DNA from 4 places in the Nakamurella deserti genome. Region 4 is predicted to be linked to each of the others. Evidence: riboswitches for the same ligand, from Rfam matches in the RefSeq annotation. Region 4 holds a riboswitch; each other region holds the start of a gene.

Region 1 (4,941 bases), 170 kb from region 4:
CGGCGTCGGAGTCCAGCACCAGCGGTGCGCCGGCGCCGCCCGGGCCGGAGGTCAGAAAGGCCATGTCAGACACTCACTTTCGACTTCAGCCGCGGGTCGAGCACCGGGTACAGCAGGTCGACGACCAGGTTGACCAGCACGAACACCACCGCGGACAGCATCACCACGGCCTGCAGCACCGGGGCGTCCTGGCTGCGGACCGCGCTCTCGGTCATCTGGCCGATGCCGTTGAGCCCGAAGACGATCTCGGTGATGGCCGCCCCGCCGATGAGTTCGCCGAGCAGGATGCCGGCGATGGTCAGGGTGGGCAGCACGGCGTTGCGGCCGATGTGCCGGGTCAGCACCCAGGCGTCGCCGGCACCGCGGGCCCGGGCGACGGTGACGAACGGCTGGGTGCGCACGTCGTCGATGCTGCGCAGCAGCACCTGCGCCAGCGGCGCCGAGATCGGCACCGCCAGCGTCAGCACCGGCAGGATCAGGCCCTCCCAGAAGCCCGGGTTGATGACCGGGATGAGCTTGAGCCGGAACGAGAACAGCTGGATCAGCATGATGCCGAGCCAGAACACCGGCACCGAGATGAACAGCGCCGGCAGCGATTCCAGCAACGACCGCAGCCAGCGGAACGGCGACAGGTTGGCCAGCACGGCGATCCCGACGGCCAGCACCACGGCCAGCGCCAGCCCCAGGACGGCCAGCCGCAACGTGGGCGGGATGTTGGTCGCCAACTGCTGCGACACCGGCACGTCGGCCTGGATGGAGTAGCCCCAGTCGAGCGTGACGAAGTTGCCCAGCGCGTGCAGGTATTGGGTGACCAGCGAGGTGTCGGCGCCGTAGGAGACCCGGATGTCGGCGATCTGCTCCGGGCTGAGCCCCAGTTCCGGGTTCTGGAACTTGATCAGCAGGGCGTCACCGGGGAGGGCCTGCAGCAGCACGAAGGCCGCGGTGAAGGTCGCCCACAGCACGAGCAGGGCCTGACCGGCCCGTCCGAGCAGATAGCGCGTCATGAGGATCCTCAACGGTGTCAGCGGTGTGGTGCGGTGTCCCGGGGCCGGGCGGGCCGGCCCCGGGACGGTGGATCAGCGCTCGGAGAGCCAGGTGTCAGCGCTCGGAGAGCCAGGTGTCAGCGCTCGGAGAGCCAGGTGTCGTAGAAGCTGGGCCGGCCGACGGCCTCGAACTCCAGGCCGTTGACGTAGGTGCCGGCGGCGAAGATCTGCGGCTCCTCGAAGATCGGGATCAGCAGCGCCTGGTCGAGCACGTGGTTCTGGATGTCGCCGATGATCTCGAGGCGCTTCGCCGGATCGACCTCCGCGGTCTGGGCCTCGAGCAGCCCGTTCAGCTCGGTGTCGGTGTAGCTCTGCACGAGGGTGCTGCTGCCGCCGACCTGCAGCAGCCAGTCGCGGTTCTTCGGGTAGAAGCCGCTCTTGATGACGTCGGGGTCGGCGCGGCCGACCATCGCCACCAGCAGCGGGGTCTTGGCCGGGTCGAGGTTGTCCGCGGCGACGCTGCCGGCGTCACCGGGCAGCACCTCGAGCTTCACGCCGACCTTGGCCCACTGCTCCGAGACCAGCTGCAGCACCTGCTTGTTCTGCGGCTGCACGTAGGTGTGGTAGATGCTCAGCACCAACGGCTTCCCGTCCTTGACCCGGATGCCGTCGGCTCCCGGGACCCAGCCGGCCTCGTCCAGCAGCGCCTTGGCGCCGTCCGGATCGAAGGTCAGCTTGTCGGCCAGGTCGACGTAGCCGGGGGCGTCCTTGGCGAGCACCGAGGTGGCCTGCGGGTAGTTGTCGCTGAGCAGCGTGCTGACGACCTCGGCGCTGTCGGTGGCCTTGAGCAGCGCCTGCCGGACGCGCAGGTCGGCGACCAACGGGTTGTCCGGCCGGATCGCGATGCTGTCGTTCACCCCGCGGGTGGAGGCCCGCAGCAGTGCGAGTCCGGCCCCGGTGATCTGCGGCTCGTCGTAGGCCTCGACCTGGCGGATGGCGTCGGCCTGGCCGGCCAGCAGCGAGCCGATCCGGACGCTGTCCTCGGCGGCCACGATGAGCGTGATGCCGTCCAGGTAGGCCCGGCCCTGGTGGGCGGCGCTCGGCGGCGCCCAGTTGTAGTCCTCGCGGACCTTCAGGTCGATCTGCTTGCCCAGGGTCTCACCGGTGACCGTGAAGGGGCCGGAGCCGATGATGTTCGTCGCGGAACCGAGCTCCTCGTACGGCCGGGCCAGCGTGGCGGCCGAGACGAGGCCCGCGCCGATCGTCGCGGTGCCCTGCAGGAACCCCGGCGACGGCTTCTTGAAGAAGAACGTCACCGTGGAGGCGTCCTGGACCTCGCTGTGGTCGTAGTTGTTGAACACCTCCGACACGGGCTGCTTCAGGTCCGGGTTGCCCAGGCCGAAGGTGTCGTAGTTGTCGGCGACGGCCTGCGCGTCCAGCGCGGTGCCGTCGGAGAACGTGACGCCGGGCCGGATGACGAAGGTGTACTGGGTGAGATCGTCGTTGACGGTCCAGGACTCGGCGATCCACGGCTCGATCTCGAGGGTCTCGGGGTTCTGGTACGTCAGCTTGTCGGTGATCTGGTTGAGGATGCCGCCGTTGGGATAGAAGCCGCCGGACGGCGGATACAGGTTGGTGTGGGCGGCGCTGTCGAGATAGGTGAGGGTGCCGCCGGTGACCGGGGTGCCCGGCGCCGAGGCCGAGCCGGCCGCGGTGGTGGCCGGCGACGTGCCGTCGGAGCCACCGCACGCCGCCACCAGGGCGACGGCCGCGGCGGCGGCCAACGCCCCGAGGCGGCGGCCGAGCCGCGGTGCCCGCGAGCGGGGAGTATTCGACACGTCGGACGTCACAACGGGTTCCTTTCTGGGCCGGAACGGCGCGAGTGCCGGGTTCCGGGGGATGCGGGGAGCGGGCGGCCACCGTGCGACGGCGCCGGGAGCGAGCGTCCGGGGAGGACCGGACGTCGTGGTACGGGGAGGGGACACCGCGGGCGGTGTCGGCCTGGTCAGGCGGTAACAGGACCCCGACACAGCATCGAGCTGGTCCGGCCGAGATCGACGTGCCGGCGCCGGTACGCGCAGAGACCACGCACGGGGAGCGCGGGGTGCTGGTGCATGGATCCGGCCTGTTCTGTGCTGGGCCGTGTCGGCCGCGCTTGCGGTTCCGCGGGATGCGGTCGCCTGGTCGTCATCCGGAGCACCCCGCCGCGTCGGAGGGTTGCTGTCCAGCGAGCCGGAGCTGCGTGCTGGAACTCTTGACCGGTACCGAAGTTACTGCCGTTCACCGACGATCCACAAGTTGTGTGGTGCCGTTCACAACCTCGGGGCGGCAGGTCAGCCGGTGGCGAGTTCCCCACCGGACTTGCGGGCGCTGAGGACGATGGCCGCGCAGACCAGCGCCATGCCGGTGATCTCCGCGGCGTGCGGGATCTGCGCCAGGAACACCGCGCCGGTGACAGCGGCGGTCACCGGGAGCAGCGCCAGCAGGATGGCGAACCGGGCGGCGGTGACCTTGCGCAGCACGACCTGTTCGATCGCGTACGGGATCACCGAGCTGAGCACCGCGATGCCGACCAGGGCGAGCAGCGCCGGGCCGTGGGAGACGATGCCGCCGACCTGCCAGACGCAGAACGGCGCGAACACCAGCGCGCCGGCGGTCATCCCGACACTCAGGGAGGTGATGCCGTCGCGGGTGGAGGCGATGCGGCGGCCGAGGATGATGTAGAACGCCCAGAACAGGCCGGACCCGAAGATGGCCACCAGCCCGATCACCACCGAGGTGGTCCAGCCGCCCTCCAGGCTGACGCCGGCCAGCAGCACGACTCCGGCCAGCGCCAGGGCGATCCCGAGCCGGTCACGCCAGCCGGTGCCGGTGATCGCGGCCACCGCGACCGGTCCGAGGAACTCGATGGCCACCGCGGTACCCAGCGGCAGGTGCTCGATGGCGACGTAGAAGCAGAGGTTCATCGCGGCGAGCACCACTCCGAACCCGGCCGAGGCGAGCAGCTCCCGGCGGCTCCAGCCCTGCTTCCAGGGGCGCCGCCAGGCCAGCAGGATGATCGCGCTGACCACGATCCGCAGCCACCCCACGACCGCCGACGGCGCCAGCACGAACAGGCCGACGGCCAGCGCGGCGCCGTAGTACTGGGTGAACCCGGAGACCAGGAACAGCGCCGGTGCCGGGGTGACGGCGATCAGGTTGCGGGGCGACGGCACGTCCCGACAGTAGTGGCGCGCGCGGGGTCAGATCCCCAGCTGCGGGCGGCACTCCGCGAGCCCGCGCACCCGCACCGTCCAGTCCGGCCGGACCAGGGTGTCCGGGGTGACGAGCAGCAGGTGGCTCTCCACCGACTCGCCCGGGCGGCGCTGCTGGAACCGGCTGCCGTTGCCGACGTAGCCGAGCTTCTCCGAGACCCGAAGCGACCGTGCGTTGTCGGCGAACGCGGCCGACTCGGCCCGCCGGGCACCGAGGTGGTCGAAGGCGAACAGCAGGATGGCCGCGCGCATCTCGGTGCCCAGTCCGCTCCCCTGCCGGTCGCGCCGCAGCCAGGAGCCGGTGGTGACGGAACGGACGACGGCGAAGTCGTCGGCCCGGACGTCCTGCAGGCCGATGGCCACCCCGTCCAGCAGCACGGCGAACTGCAGGTCCCACCGCTGGGCGGTGGTCGCCGCCCGGCGCCCCCACAGGTGCCGCAGCGAGCCGGGCACCAGCTCGTCCGGTGGCGCCGTCGACCACGGGACGTCGAACGGCAGCTCGGCCGGATCGTGGATGCCGGCGAGCTCGGCGTCCATCAGGTCCGGGAGGTGCTCGTCGCGGACCGGCGTGAGCACCAGCCGGGGGCTTCGCACCTCGAGCCCGAACAGCGGCCAGTACCGGACGAGTCGTTCCCGGGAACCCATGCCCGCAGTCTGTCCGGTCGGGTCTCCCGGACGCGACCCGTTATCCCTTGACCGCGCCG
Region 2 (4,941 bases), on a different contig from region 4:
CCGGGTTCACGCTGCGTGGTGGCGCCCGCGGTGGGGTGGGCGCGCGGTCGAGCCGGTACCTTGCTCATCGGTGCGGGCCCGTCCGCCGGTGTCCGATCCGGGAGGCAGCGTGACGCAGGGTCCACCGGTGGCCGAGATCGGCGCCCGCGCGGCCGCCGACGCCGGTGGGGTGGATGTCGCCCTGCTGGACGACTTCCTGCCGGTGCTGGTCGACGCGGTCGCGTCCGGCCGGCGGCTGCAGCGCCGCGACCTCGCCCGCTACCGGGACGCCGGCCGCGCGGCGGCCGATCGAGGGGTGCCGCCGCGGGCGCTCGTCGATCTCTACCTGTCCGCCGCCTGGCGGCTCTGGCGGCATCTCCCCGAGGTGGTCGCGGCCCGGGACGATCCGGCGGCGGTCGTGCAGGCCGGTGAGGTGATGCTGCGGTCGGTCGACGACGCCGTCGCCGTCCTCATCGAGGGGTACCAGCTCGCCCGGCGGGATCTCGTCCGGTCGCAGGTCGCCGCCCGCCGGGAGTTCGTGGACGACCTGCTGATCGGGGGCGCGCAGGCGCTGCCCAACCTCGTGCAGCGCGCCGGCCTGTTCGGCCTGAGCCTGGTGGGCCCGCAGGCGGTCATCGTGGTGCGCGCCGAACGCGACTTCACCGACAGCTCTCCGCTGACGACCCTGCTCGAACGGGCCATCCAGGGCGGCAGCGCCGACGCCGACGCGCTGGTCACCACCAAGGACGGACTCCTGGTCGTCGTGTTCGCCGCGCCGGACCGGGCGGCGATCGACGAGGTGATCGCGGGCCTGACCGGAAGCCTGCCGTCGGATCCCGGGGAGGGGGTCAACCTCCGCCGGACCGCCGCGGTGGGCTCCTGGCGGATGGGGGTGGGCCGGGCGCACCAGGGCCCCGGCGGCGTGCGGGCGTCCTACGAGCAGGCGCTGGAGGCACTCGAGCTGGGTGCCCAGCTGGGCGGGACCGCCCAGGTGCTGGACGCGGCCGATCTGCTGATGCACCGGGTTCTGGTGCGCGACCGGGCCGCGATGCTGGAGCTTGTCGAGACGGTGCTGGCGCCGTTGGTGCACGCCCGGGGCGGTGTCGAGCCGATGCTGCAGACCCTCGAGGCGTACTTCGCCGCGGGTGGTAACGCCTCCCTGGCCGGTCGCTCGCTGCACCTGTCGGTGCGGGCGCTGACCTACCGGCTGGCCAAGATCGCCGAACTTACCGGACGCGACCCCGCCGACCCGGCGCAGCGCTTCGAGCTGCAGACCGCGGTCACCGGCGCCCGGCTGCTGGGCTGGCCGGACCGGGCCTGACCGTCAGGAGGTGGCCGAGGGTCGCCGCAGCCGGATGTCGTTGCACGCCTCGCACACCGACGCCGGGATGACGCCGAGCGCCTGCAACCGACCGAAGGCGACGCAGCCGAGACACACGGCGAACACCGACTCCAGCGTGGCCGCCACGGTGATCATCCCGACCAGCACCAGGGCGGCGGTGGGAGAACCGGTGACGAGGCACCCGAAGGCCGCGATCGACAACGTCGCGCCGACGGCCTGCGCGAACCGCTTGGGCGGTCCGGGCACGGGTACCGCCGGGCCGAGTCGCGGCGCGATGACCTGGGTGGCGAGCCGCCCGAACAACGAGAACCGCGGCCCCGCCGCCACCCGGGCGAGAAAGCCCAGGGCCAGCAGGCCCAGCAACCAGGGGCTGCCGGTGACCAGCACGGCGGTACTCAGCAGCACGACCAGGCCGGCGACGGCCCGCGCGGCCTTCTCGTTGACGGGGTGGGGGAAGGCGAACACCGCAGCCACGGCAGCTCCCGGGAACGGGACCGGACGGCATCCGGTCACGACGTTGCCGGCGTCGGTCGACGCCGGCCAGGTGGTTCTCCTGGAGCACCCCGTCGTCGCGGAGGGTTGCCGGTCAGCCAGCCAGAGCTTGTCGCTGACGCTCATCACCTGAACGCCACGATACCGGGCGCGCATCCGGGTCTGGACTGCGTCGGCGACACCGCGACAGCCCGCGCCCGGGCGCGCATCCGGTCGGGCGTGGGTCGGTGACAGCACGGCAGCCCGCGCCCGACGTGCGTCCGGTCGGGCGTGGGTCGGTGACGCCGCGACAGCCGCGCCTCGGTTGCGCGCGGGTCCGGCGCCACCGCGACAGCCGCGCCCGGGGGTGCGTCCGGGGGGCCGGTCGGCGTCGGGCCGGAGTCGGCTGACCTCCATCCGCGTCCCGTCGGTCCGCGGTCGCACACCACTCCGAGGGCTTTGACAGACGTTTACCATCTTCGGAGTGAATCTGCCGAGGTTCGGCAACGAAAAGGGCGCACCTTGTGTCGAAGTGTTCATGGTTGGGCAGTCGGAAGGGCGGCACTCTGGAGACATCGCGGCGAGGTCTGCCGCAGCGCCAACCCGCACCACACCCGACTCCCCCTGCGAAGGACTGCCGTGAACGTTCCCCTCTGGGCCTGGGCCGCTTTCGGCGCCGTGGTCGTCATCATGCTGGCCGTCGACCTGCTCGCCCATCGCGGTGCGCACGTCATCAAGTTCAAGGAAGCCGCCATCTGGAGCGCGGTCTGGGTCGGCCTCTCGCTGATCTTCGCCGTCGTCGTCTGGTTGACCCTGGGCGGCGGCGCCGCGGTCGACTTCACCACCGCGTGGTTGCTGGAGAAGTCCCTCAGCGTCGACAACCTGTTCGTCTTCGCGCTGATCTTCGGCTACTTCAAGGTGCCCCGTGAGTACCAGCACCGGGTGCTGTTCTACGGCGTCATCGGCGCCCTGGTGTTCCGCGGCATCTTCCTCGCCGCCGGTGTCGCCATCGTCACCAAGTTCACCGCCGTGCTGTTCGTCTTCGGCGCCATCCTGATCTACAGCGCGATCAAGATGCTCAAGGACGATGACGAGTCGATGGACCCGGGCAAGAGCTTCGCGGTCCGGATGCTCCGCAAGATCGTGCCCGTGTCCGACGAGTACCGCGGCACCAAGTTCTTCTACAAGGAGGCGGGCAAGCGCATCGCCACCCCGCTGCTGGCGGTCGTGGTGGCCATCGAGGCCGCGGACCTGATCTTCGCCGTCGACAGCGTGCCGGCCGTGCTGGCCGTCAGCAGCGACCCGTTCATCGTCTACTCCAGCAACGCCTTCGCCATCCTGGGCCTGCGTGCCCTGTACTTCCTGCTCGCCGGGATGCTGAAGAAGTTCCACCTGCTGAGCAAGGGTCTCGCCTTCATCCTCGCCTTCATCGGCGTGAAGCTGTTCCTGCAGGCCGGCCACAAGACCATCTCGACCTCCATCCCGGAGATCCCGTCGCTGGTCTCGCTGGCGGTCATCGTCGTCGCGTTGACGCTCTCGATCGTGCTGTCGCTGCGCAAGCCGCTGCCGCCGGAGGAGGAGGAGACGCTGGAGGACGCGGAACTGCAGGCCCACGACCGCCACGACATCGTGGACGGCATCGAGCACCCGCACACGTCGGCCGACCGGGCCGAGGGTGCCGCCGCGGCCGCCGCGGCGGTGGCCACCGAGGACCGGCCCGGCCCGACCGGGCGGCCCGACCGCAGCTGATCCATCCGGGTCCATGGACCCGCCGACCCGCCGACGCCGGGCCGCTCACCGTGAGCGGCCCGGCGTCCGGTCGTTCGGGGTGCGGAAGGGCCGGAACTGCGCGGATCCGGCTCAGACGAGCGTCAGGACGGCTGCCAGGATGCCGATGACCAGTCCGGCGATGGCTGCCGCGAGGACCAGCTGCACGATGGTCATCGGCGGGCGGGCCGCCACCGGTCGGGCGGTCGCGGTGCTGCGTGTCGGCACACGGGGCGTGCCGCCGGCCCGGGCGCGCAGAGCCTCGGCCAGGATCTGCTCCGAGCTCTTGCCCGCGTCGCCGGACCTGCGGGGGTCGGTCATCGCTGGTGCTCCTCTCCGGTCAGGGCGAGGGCGACCGCGTCGCGTGCCGTGCCCCACGACCATTGAACCCCGTTGCCGCCGTGGCCGTAGTGATGCACCACCCGGGTGCGGCCCACGGTGCCGGCCTCGACGCGCATCGTGGAACGGCGCGGACGCAGCCCCACCTCGACCCCGAGAACCTCGGCACCCCGCAGTCGCGGCTCGCGCGCCGCGGCCCGTTCCAGGATCGCTGCGGTGACCCCGGGGTCGGGGGTGCGGTCCCAGACGCCGGGCACGGACACGCCGCCGAGGACGACCCGGTCGCCGTACGGGAACCAGCTCGTCCACGCGGCGGCGTGGCCCTCGTAACAGAACTCGTCCAGACCGGGATCGGCGACGATGACGTGCTGGCCGCGCACCGGGTGCAGATCGGCATCGCCGGTGAGCCTTCCGGCGGCGACGCCGGCGCAGTTGACCACCACCGGCGCCATCGCAGCGGCCTCGGCCAGGGTCGCCACCGTGCCGAGCTCCACGACACCGCCCGCCCGGCCGAGCCGCTCGACGAGGTAGGGAAGATAGACGCGCATGTCGGCCAGCGGGAGTTCCGCGCGGTAGGTGGTCCCGGGCCGGGGGATCGCGTCCTCTCCGGTGCACACCGCGTACCCGGGCGTGGCCCGGATCGAGGGCTCCGGCTCGCCGGGCTCGAAGAGCCGGCCGCGGCGGACCCGGACCCCCGACGTCGGATCCGCGGCCAGTTCCCGGAACACCGCGTCGCCGTGCTCCAGCCACCCACGGACCCGCGGATCGTCCGGTTCACCGTGGACGGGGCCGAGCAGCGCGCCGGCCACCACCGACGTGGTCTGCGCGGGCGGCTCCGCCGTCCGGACCACCACCTGGGCGCCCTGCTCGGCCAGCAGCACGGCCGTGGTCAGGCCGGTGACACCGGCTCCGATCACCAGCACGTCGGTCATGCCGACGATGGTGCCCGACGCTGTCGGTGGCGCGGTCCCGCGGGCCACCGGCGTGTCCTGCGCGCCCGCCGGCCGGGGAGGGTTCGCCCCGCGGACGGGACGTCCCCGTGC
Region 3 (4,941 bases), 440 kb from region 4:
CACCCGGCCACACGAACACGCAGTCGTCGTCGTCGGGGGTGCGCACCGCGCCGTCCGGGGTCAGCGACCAGGTGCGCCCGGCCCAGGACCGCCAGCCGCGGGCCGTGTAGAAGCGGGCGCCGTCGTCCGTGGCGGCCAGCGCCCCCACCTCGTAGGCGTCGACGATCATCCGCTCCAGGGGTGCCATCACCGCCGACCCCAGACCCTGCCGCTGCCGGTCGGGGCGGACCGCGACGCCCTCGACGTAGCCGGCCCGCAGGGGGCGACCACGATGTCCGAGGCGCCGCGCGACCAGCGCCGCGTGGGCCACGATCCCGCCGTCGGCCACGGTCAGCGCGTGCACGCCCCCGAGGCAGTGCTCCCAGTCGGGCTCGGTCATGTCATCGAACACCTCGTACAGCAGCGCCCGCACCGCCGACCGCCGGATGCTCCCCAGGTCGGCGGTGTGCACCACTTCGACCCGCCAGGCACCGTTCATCCGCTCATCCCACCGCGGCCGGTTCCCGGGCGCCAGCGGATGGGCGACGTCATCGGACGCTTGATGGTCCCGTGGTCGGCGGTGTGCACCACCTCGACCTGCCAGGCGCTGTGCATCCGTCCATCCCATCGCGGCCCGTTCCCTGGCGCCAGCGGATGGGCGACGTCATCGGACGCTTGATGGTCCCGTGGTCGGCGGTGTGCACCACCTCGACCTGCCAGGCACTGTGCATCCGCTCATCCCACCGGGGCCCGCCCCGGAGCGCCGGGCGACTCCGCCGACCGCCGGATGCTCTGGAGCTCGGCGGTGAGCACCACCTCAACCCGCCAGGCACCGATCATCCGCCCATCCCACCGGGCCCGCCCCGAGGCACCAGCGGACGGGCGACTCGATCGGCCCTCGCGACCGGCCCGTGCGCATTATTATTCAAGCCGCACCGTCCGTTGGGCCCACCACGCACACCGGGCGACCCGCACGACAGCCGCCCGGTCCCGAGATCCGCCGACCGGTGCGACCCACGACAGGAGCGATCCGTGCACTCTCCCGACACCGCCCTCGACGGTCGCGAACGCATCCTGCACAGCACGGTCACGTTGCTCATCGAACGTGGTCTCGGCGCGATCGACGCCGACGCGATCTGCGCCGCCGCCGGCCTCGGGCGGGCCGAGTTCGACCGTTGGTTCGATTCCCTGGAGAGCATCTACGTCGCGATCACGGCGAGGTTGCTCGACTCGCACGTCGCCAATCCGGGCGGCCCCGTCCGGTTGGCCGCGTGCCTGGAGACCGGGCTGCGCACCTCGCTGCGTGCGGTCTGGGACATGATCGAGCAGCGGATCGACGAGCACCACGCCCTGCACGTCCTGCTGCTCGGCCAGGTGGGGGACCCGGGGCTGCTGGCCCGGATGGGGTTCTCGCTGCACACGACCCACCTGCGCATCGCCGAGCAGTGGCTGGCCGGCGTCGAGGCCCGGTACGGCATCGAATGGGTCGTCCCCGTCCCGCAGCTCGCCGCCCTGGTGCAGGCGACCCTCGACGGCCTGATGATCGACTACGTCGCGCGCCGCGACGGGGTCCAGGCGCGGGAGGTGCTCGACATCTTCGCCGGGCACCTGGCGACCAACGCGCTGCTGGTCTGACCGCGCACACGACGGCTCTCGGGGAACCCTCCCGCGCCGTCGCCGGACCGTACGGAGCGGCCGAGCCGGACCCGGCGATCACACCGTTGTCCCCCCGAACGGTCGGATACACTTTCGACCAGGTCATGAGTTCCAGCGTCAAGCCCCGGCTCGCTGGGCGGCAACCCTCCACACGCGGTGGGGTGCCCCGGGTGATTGACCCGGTGTCCCGCGAAGTGCGGGACACAAGCGCGGTCCGCCAGCAGGTGGACCAGTGGGACGCCTGAACGGAGCGCCGCTGTGTGTGCACGAATGTGTTGTCGCCGCTGACGCGCGGCTGATCGCCCGCCGCCCGGATCCGTCCGCCGCACGCGATCAGCCCCACCGGCCCGCACCACCCCGATCCCCGCGATCCGCCGTCGACCGTCGCATTGTCGCGCCCCGTCGGACCGCCCTCCCCGTCGCCGTCGGCGACGAGAAATGAGCATCTCCGTGAGCAACGACTGGAAGTTCGAGACCCTCCAGATCCACGCCGGCCAGGCGCCCGACGCCACCACCCACGCCCGCGCGCTGCCGATCTACCAGACCACCTCCTTCGCCTTCGACTCCTCCGCGCACGGTGCGAAGCTGTTCGCCCTGCAGGAGCTGGGCAACATCTACACCCGCATCCACAACCCCACCCACGACGCCGTCGAGCAGAAGATCGCCGCGCTCGAGGGCGGCGTCGGTGCGCTGCTGGTCGCCTCCGGGCAGGCCGCCGAGTCGATCGCGCTGCTCACCGTGGCCAACGCCGGCGACCACATCGTCGCCTCCCCGCGCCTGTACGGCGGCACCTACAACCTGCTGCACTACACGCTGCCGAAGTTCGGCATCACGGTCAGCTTCGTCGAGAACCCGGACGACCTCGAGTCCTGGCAGGCGGCGGTGCTGCCCAACACCAAGGCCTTCTACGCCGAGTCCATCTCCAACCCGCAACTGGACATCCTCGACTTCGAAGGCGTCTCCGGCGTCGCGCACGCCAACGGAGTGCCGCTGATCGTCGACAACACCGTCGCCACCCCGTATCTCATCCGGCCGCTGGAGCACGGCGCCGACATCGTGGTGCACTCGACCACCAAGTACCTGGGCGGGCACGGCGTCGCCATCGGCGGTGTCATCGTCGACTCCGGGAACTTCGACTGGACCGCGGATCCCGAGAAGTTCAGCATCTTCAACACCCCGGACCCGAGCTACAACAACCTCACCTGGGGCGTCGACCTGGGCCCGGACGGGTTGTTCGGCGTCAACGTCGCGTTCATCTTCAAGGCCCGCCTGCAGTTGCTGCGCGACCTCGGCCCGGCCACCACACCGTTCAACGCCTTCCTGCTCAACCAGGGGCTGGAGACGTTGTCGCTGCGGCTGGAGCGCCACGTCGCCAACGCGACCGCGGTCGCGGAGTTCCTCGAGGGTCGGGCGGAGGTCGCCTCGGTGAACTACCCGGCCCTCGCGTCGTCGAAATGGCATGCGCTGCAGCGGAAGTACTCCCCGAACGGTGGCGGCGCCATCGTCGCGTTCGAGGTGAAGGGCGGCGCGGCCGCGGGAGAGGCGTTCGCCGACGGACTCGAGATCTTCTCCAACCTCGCCAACATCGGTGACGTGCGGTCGCTGGTCATCCACCCGGCGTCCACGACCCACTCGCAGCTCACCCCCGAGGAGCAGGCCAGCACCGGCGTCACCCCGGGCCTGATCCGGCTCGCGGTCGGTATCGAGCACATCGACGACATCCTGGCCGATCTGGAGAAGGGCTTCGCCGCGGCGGCCGCCGCGAACGAGGCCGCCGTGGCCGAGCCGGCGGACGCCGCCGTCGAGCCCGTCGAACCGGAAGTGGCCCCCGCGGGCGTCTGAGATCGTTGAACGTTCACACTCCTACGACCACGAAACTGGCATGCTGATCTCCATGGCCTACGCCGATCGCACCGCGCCCGACCCGGGAGCCGGCTCCACCGGCGTCCGGGCGGGGGCGGTGCTGTCCGCCGTTCCCGGGCGGCGCCCCGACGTCACCGTCTCGCCGCTGTCCCGCGTCGAAGTGACGCCGCGTCCGGAGATCTGGCGGGAAGGCGATCCGGTGGCGGGCCGCCGCTTCGCCGACATCGGCGACCTCGTGCTGGAGAACGGCGCCGTGCTGCCGGACGTCCGGATGGCGTACGAGACCTGGGGCACGCTCGACGAGGCAGGCGGCAACGCGGTGCTGGTGCTGCACGCGCTCACCGGTGACGCGCACGTGGTCGGCCCGGCCGGACCGGGTCAGCCGACGCCCGGGTGGTGGGACGGTCTGATCGGCCCCGGCGCGGTGCTGGACACCGACGAGCTGTTCGTCGTCGCGCCGAACGTGCTCGGCGGCTGCCAGGGCACCACCGGCCCGTCGTCCATCGCGGCGGACGGGCGTCCCTACGGCTCCCGGTTCCCCACCCTCACCATCCGCGACCAGGTCGCCGCGGAGGCCGCACTGGCCGACGCGCTCGGCATCCGGACCTTCCTGGCCGTCATCGGCGGCTCCATGGGCGGGATGCGCGTGATGGAGTGGGCCGTCGGCCAGCCCGGCCGGTTGCAGGCGGCCGTCGCCCTGGCCACCTGCGGTTACTCCTCAGCCGACCAGATCGGCTGGACCACGCCGCAGCTGTCGGCCATCCGGGCGGATCCGCACTTCCACGGCGGTGACTACTACGACGGCGAATGGCCGTTGGCCGGGATGGCGGTGGCGCGGCAGATCGCGCACGCGACCTACCGCAGCGAGCACGAGCTCAACACCCGGTTCGGTCGTCAGGACCAGCCGGGGGAGAGCACCGCCGACGGCGGGCGTTACGCCGTGCAGTCCTACCTCGAGTACCACGGGGCCAAGCTCGGTCGCCGGTTCGACCCGAACTCCTACCTGTGCCTCACCGAGGCGATGAACTCCCACGACCTGGGCCGTGGTCGCGGCGGTCTGACCGCCGCACTGCAACGCATCACCGCCGAACTCACCGTGGCCGTCGTCGACTCCGACCGGCTCTTCCCCCCGCACCTGGGGTTGGAGCTCGCGGCCGCCCCCACCACCCGCCCGGTCGTCACCATGCACTCGGAGTTCGGTCACGACGGGTTCCTGATCGAGGCCGATCAGGTGGAGGCGGTCGTCGCGGACGCGGTGGCCTCCGTGCGCGCCGCCCGGGTGGCCGGCACCGTCGACCGCTGAGGCGCGCCGCCGCGCCAACAGCGCCACCAGGAGCACCGACGGCCCGACGACCTCGAACGGCACACGGACGACGCCACGCCGGTGAGCATCGGGAGCCCGCCGATGTCGCCCGGCAACCCGACGACGCGTCACCGGTGAGC
Region 4 (4,941 bases):
CCGACCGGCGCCGGGGTCGATCCGGCCGCCGCCGAGATGACCGCGGGTGCGCTGCCCGGCTCCCTCCGGGAGGGTTTCGCCGACGCCATGGGGCAGGCCCTGCTGCTGCCCGCCGCGGTGCTGGTCATCGGCCTGATCGCGGCCCTGATGTTCACCCGGACGCCGGCGCCCACCGGACACCGTGCACCGGCGGAGCCCGCTCCGCAGGACACGGCCGGGCAGACCCCCGCGACCGCCGGGGCGAGCTACGGACGGCACGCGGCCGCCGGCTGAGGATCGGACTCCCCCGGGCCCGACCGGCCTACCCGGTGCGCCCAGGTGCGCCGGTCGCTCCGGGGTGACGTGGCCCGGGTCAGAACGCCGGCACCAGCACCAGCAGCGTGGGCAGCAGGAGCAGCCCGGCCGCGGCGGCGTGAGCGGCGCGCCGGATCCCCGGACGCGTCTCGGCGGGCCGGTCCAGCCGCGCCGAGCGCAGCGCGACGGCCTGGTTCGCGGTCGGTCCGCCGAGCCGGCACAGGGCGGTCCGCAGCGCGGCCCGCTCGTCGACGGTGACCGCCGCCGCATCGTCGGCCATCATCTCGACGAGCGCCGCCACCGCGCGCTGCGCCCGGCGGACGCTGTTCAGGAACGGCAACGCCGCGCCCCAGGCGACGAACGGCAGCACCACCACGTCGTGCCGCAACCGCAGGTGGGCGCGCTCGTGCGCGAGCACCAGCCGCAGCTCGGTGTCGGTCAGCGCGTCCAGCGTGCCGCGCGACACCACCAGCCGGGGCACCGCACCGGGCAGGCAGTACGCGACCGCGGTCGGGTGATCGAGGACGAGGACACCCGGTTCGACCGGCCACGGGGTGGCCAGGATGTCGAGGGCGTCGTGCTGCTGCCGCCGGGCCGCGCCGGCCCGGGCGATGCTGCGCACCAGCGTCCAGAACAACCGCAGGCCCAGCGCCACCGTCAGCACCAGCACGACCAGCCGCGCCGCCCCCCAGCCACGCAGCGGACGGCCGTCGGCGATGTTGCCCAGCACCGTCCCGACCGCGCCCGGCAGGCTCGTGCCGTGATCGTGGAAGGCGAGCTCGAGACCGGCGCCGAGCAGGGAGAGCCCGGCGGCGAGACCCACCGCCTGCCACAGCACCAGCGCCGCGACCGGTTCGCGCTCCACCCACCGGGCGCGGCTCAGCAGCCGCGGGACCGGGTCGGCCAGCAGCACGGCGAGGATCGCCAGCAACCCCCCGGTCAGCAGCACGGGATCAGTCGCGCCGGCGGCGGCGCAGCGCTCCGCGCAGCACGTCGGCCTCCTCGGCCGAGGCCCCGCCGACGAAGTGTGCCAGCGCCGCCGACGGATCCGCGGCGTCGGCGAGCACCGCCCGCAGGGTCTCGGCGACGTGCTCCTCCCGGGTGGCCGTCGGAGCGAACGACGCCGCCCGGCCGACCTTGTGGCGGACGACGAAACCCTTGCCCTCCAGCCGCGACAGGACGGTGAGCAACGTGGTGGCCGCGAGGTCCGGATTGGGCAGCCGCGTGGCGAGCTCCGCCACGGTCAACGGACCGGAGCCGTCCCAGAGGACGTTCATCACAGCCCGCTCGAGATCGCCGAGGGTCTTCACGTCCGCACCGTCCAGAACTTGTTCTACGTCATGTAGAAACTTCTACCTTGTGTAGAGCATACTGGGTGCATGACCTCGACGGCAGCCCCGGTTCGTCCGGGTCCCGCCGTGGCCGTGGCCGAGCCGACGACGCGGGTGCTGCTGGTCGACGACCGTCCGCTGGTGCGGGTCGGTCTGATGTCGATCCTGGAGGGTTCCCGCGCCGAGGTCCGCGCCGTCGGCTCGCTCACCGACGCCCTGACCGCCGTGGCGGCCGCACCCGCCGGCGGCTACCGGACGATCGTGGTCGCCGCCCACCTCATCGACGCCACCACCTGGTGCCGACTGGCCGACGCCGCGCCCGGGGTCGCCCTGGTCGCCCTCGGCGGAGACCGCCGCACCGATCCGGCGTGCGCCCGCTTCGCCCCGCTGCCCGAGAACGCGGCCTCGCCGGCCATCCGGGCCGCCCTCACCGCGACCGCCCGGTCCAGCTGTCCGAGCCGGCGCGGCTGCGCCCTCCGAGACGAGACCACCGACTGCACACCGCAGGAACTGCGCATCCTGCGGCTGATCGGCGACGGCCTGTCCAACCGCGAGATCGCCGCACGGCTGGGCATCGCCGAGAAGACGGTGAAGAACTACATCACCGGCCTGTTCGCCAAGCTCGGCGTCAGCCGGCGCACCCACGCCGCGGCGATCGCCTGGCGGCTGCACGGCATCGGCACCGCACCCGCCGCACCTCCTCCGGCCTGACGACGCGGCCCACACCGCGCGAGAGCACCGGTTGCGCAACGGTAGTCACGTCCGCGGCCCGAGATCACACCCCGTCGGTTTGACGCCTCCGCCGCGGCTGCCTACCGTGGGCGACGGTCACGAGTGCCAGCAACAAGCCCCGGCTAGCTGGCCGGCAACCCTCCTGTGCGGCGGGGTGCTCCGGGTGACGACCAGGTGGCGGACCGTCCCGGTCCGGCGCAAGCGCACTGTTGCCGAGGAGTTCCGCGTTGTCCCCGTCTGCCCTGACGTCCCCGTCCCGTCCGTCCGTGCGCCCGTCGCCCGGCCGGGCCATGTCCGGGGGCTGTCGCCGGCCCTGACGTCCCGCGGACCTGCCTGACGGGTCCGCACCCCCCGCACCGCGTCCCGTCGCCGCTCCGCACCGCCTCCCCGGTGGTGCACGGCCGCGCCCGGCGACCGGTGTCCCGTCCCCCTGGAGGTACACCCATGAGCACCACCCCCGACTCACCCACCCCGTCCGGTATCACCGCTCTACCCGCCCGCCCCGGCCGCGACCGCGGCCCCACCCGCTGGATCGTGCTCGCCGTGGTGGCCGTGGTGGCCGTCGCCGGCATCCTGTTCGCGACGCTGCGCGGCGGCGACGAGCCCGCGGCCGCCGCCGACCGGGTCACCGTCAAGGTCGGCACCACCGAGGCCAGTGCCGACTACTGGCCCATCCTGGTCGATCTCGCGGCCAGGGAGAACATCGACATCCAACTGGTCAACTTCACCGACTACACCCAGGCCGACCCGGCGCTCTCCCAGGGTCAGATCGACCTGAACCTGTTCCAGCACCTGCTGTTCCTGGCCAACTACAACGTCGCCAACTCCGACACCCTGACGCCGATCGGCGCGACCGTGGTGGTACCGCTGGGCGTCTACTCCGGCAAGCACACCGATCTCGCGCAGATCCCGGCCGGCGGCCAGGTCGCCATCCCGAACGACGCCACCAACCAGGCCCGCGCCCTGCTGGTGCTGCAGCAGGCCGGCCTGATCAGCCTGACCGGTGGTGGCGACCCGCTGAGCACCCCCGCCGACATCGACGCCGCCGCCTCGAAGGTGACCGTGACGCCGGTGGACGCCGCCCAGACGGTGGCCTCGCTGCCCTCGGTCGACGCCGCGGTCATCAACAACAACTTCGCCCTGGACGCCGATCTCGACCCGTCGAAGGCGCTGTACAACGACGATCCGGCGGCGCCGGCGGCCGAGCCGTACATCAACGCCTTCGTCGCGCGCGCGGACCAGAAGGACAACCCCACCTTCCTGCGGATCGCCCAGCTCTACCACGACCCGTCGGTGACGGCGGCGGTCGTCGCGGCGTCCAAGGACACTGCCGTCATCGTCGACCGTCCCGCCGCCGACCTCGGCACCATCCTGGCCGGCCTGGAGACCGTCGTCCGGGACGCCTCGTGAACCGGGAACCCCTCCGCTGCCGAGGGTTGCGGCGGTGACCCCGGTCATCGAGTTCCGGGACGTCACCAAGACCTACCGAGGCAAGGGCTCCGCGGTGACCGCGGTGGACGGCGTCTCGTTGAGCATCGAGCGCGGCGAGATCTTCGCCGTGATCGGCTATTCCGGCGCCGGCAAGAGCACGCTGGCCCGGCTGGTCAACGTGCTTGAGCGGCCGACCTCCGGCGAGGTGGTCATCGACGGGCGAGCGGTGTCGGCGCTGTCCGAGCGGGAGGTGCGCCCGGTGCGCGCCACCATCGGCACCGTGTTCCAGCAGTTCAACCTGTTCCGCTCGCGCACCGTCTACGGCAACGTGGCCTACCCGTTGAAGGTGGCGGGCTGGTCGAAGGAGGCCGTCGAGGCGCGGGTGACCGAGTTGTTGCACTTCGTCGGCATCACCGACAAGGCGTGGGAGTACACCGACCAGTTGTCGGGCGGGCAGAAGCAGCGGGTCGGGATCGCGCGGGCGCTGGCCAACCAGCCGACGATCCTGCTCGCCGACGAGGCGACCAGCGCACTGGACCCGGAGACCACCCACGACGTGCTCCGGCTGTTGAAGCGGGTCAACGCCGAACTGGGCGTGACCATCGTGGTCATCACCCACGAGATGGACGTGGTGCGCACCATCGCCGACCGCGTCGCGGTGCTGGAGCGGGGCCGGGTGATCGAGATCGGTTCCACGTTCGACGTCTTCGCCTCACCGCGGACACCGACCGCACGGACCTTCGTCGGAACCGTCCTGCGGGACCGGCCCGACGCGGCCGAGGTCGCCCGGCTGGAGGCGGCCCACCAAGGCCGGCTGGTCAGCGTGGGGGTCACCGACGGCAACGGGATCGGCGCCGTCCTCGGCGCCGCCGCCCGCGAGGGCGACGTCGGCTTCGAGATCGTGCACGGCGGTATCGGCGCGCTGGACGGCCGGTCGTTCGGCACCCTCACCCTCGCCCTGACCGGCAGTGATCCGGCGGTGGCCGCCGTCGTCGACCGCCTCCGCGACGTCACCACCGTCACGGAGCTCGCCGCATGAACACCGTGACGGAGGTGACCCGGTGAACACCGACTGGAACCTGCTGTGGCCGATCTACGGCGAATCGGTGCTGCAGACCCTCTGGATGGCCGGGGCCACGCTGGTGCTGGGCGG

The links. Region 4 has a riboswitch for S-adenosylmethionine ahead of DB033_RS16320 (MetQ/NlpA family ABC transporter substrate-binding protein). Riboswitches for the same ligand answer to the same signal wherever they lie in the genome.
Region 1: it holds a riboswitch for S-adenosylmethionine, as region 4 does, so the genes downstream of both, DB033_RS17105 (TIGR04028 family ABC transporter substrate-binding protein) here and DB033_RS16320 (MetQ/NlpA family ABC transporter substrate-binding protein) in region 4, are expected to answer to the same signal.
Region 2: it holds a riboswitch for S-adenosylmethionine, as region 4 does, so the genes downstream of both, DB033_RS11970 (DUF4395 domain-containing protein) here and DB033_RS16320 (MetQ/NlpA family ABC transporter substrate-binding protein) in region 4, are expected to answer to the same signal.
Region 3: it holds a riboswitch for S-adenosylmethionine, as region 4 does, so the genes downstream of both, DB033_RS14450 (bifunctional o-acetylhomoserine/o-acetylserine sulfhydrylase) here and DB033_RS16320 (MetQ/NlpA family ABC transporter substrate-binding protein) in region 4, are expected to answer to the same signal.

The regions. Positions count from the first base shown of each region.
Region 1 covers NZ_QCXS01000003.1:833,864-838,804, forward strand. Annotated here, with positions in the region: gene DB033_RS17095 (ABC transporter permease) at 1-64, opposite strand, end outside; gene DB033_RS17100 (ABC transporter permease) at 66-1,004, opposite strand; gene DB033_RS17105 (TIGR04028 family ABC transporter substrate-binding protein) at 1,121-2,740, opposite strand; SAM riboswitch class IV at 3,130-3,243, opposite strand; gene DB033_RS17110 (EamA family transporter) at 3,317-4,198, opposite strand; gene DB033_RS17115 (GNAT family N-acetyltransferase) at 4,226-4,882, opposite strand; gene DB033_RS17120 (carbohydrate ABC transporter permease) at 4,923-4,941, opposite strand, start outside.
Region 2 covers NZ_QCXS01000002.1:2,614,094-2,619,034, reverse strand. Annotated here, with positions in the region: gene DB033_RS11975 (PucR family transcriptional regulator) at 110-1,300, shown strand; gene DB033_RS11970 (DUF4395 domain-containing protein) at 1,304-1,795, opposite strand; SAM riboswitch class IV at 1,830-1,943, opposite strand; gene DB033_RS11965 (TerC family protein) at 2,432-3,541, shown strand; gene DB033_RS11960 (hypothetical protein) at 3,653-3,880, opposite strand; gene DB033_RS11955 (FAD-dependent oxidoreductase) at 3,877-4,830, opposite strand.
Region 3 covers NZ_QCXS01000003.1:229,048-233,988, reverse strand. Annotated here, with positions in the region: gene DB033_RS14460 (GNAT family N-acetyltransferase) at 1-478, opposite strand, end outside; gene DB033_RS14455 (hypothetical protein) at 1,012-1,614, shown strand; SAM riboswitch class IV at 1,736-1,851, shown strand; gene DB033_RS14450 (bifunctional o-acetylhomoserine/o-acetylserine sulfhydrylase) at 2,074-3,477, shown strand; gene metX (homoserine O-acetyltransferase MetX) at 3,518-4,801, shown strand.
Region 4 covers NZ_QCXS01000003.1:667,046-671,986, forward strand. Annotated here, with positions in the region: gene DB033_RS16300 (DHA2 family efflux MFS transporter permease subunit) at 1-273, shown strand, start outside; gene DB033_RS16305 (M56 family metallopeptidase) at 353-1,243, opposite strand; gene DB033_RS16310 (BlaI/MecI/CopY family transcriptional regulator) at 1,248-1,604, opposite strand; gene DB033_RS16315 (response regulator transcription factor) at 1,674-2,336, shown strand; SAM riboswitch class IV at 2,452-2,567, shown strand; gene DB033_RS16320 (MetQ/NlpA family ABC transporter substrate-binding protein) at 2,802-3,767, shown strand; gene DB033_RS16325 (methionine ABC transporter ATP-binding protein) at 3,802-4,827, shown strand; gene DB033_RS16330 (methionine ABC transporter permease) at 4,850-4,941, shown strand, end outside.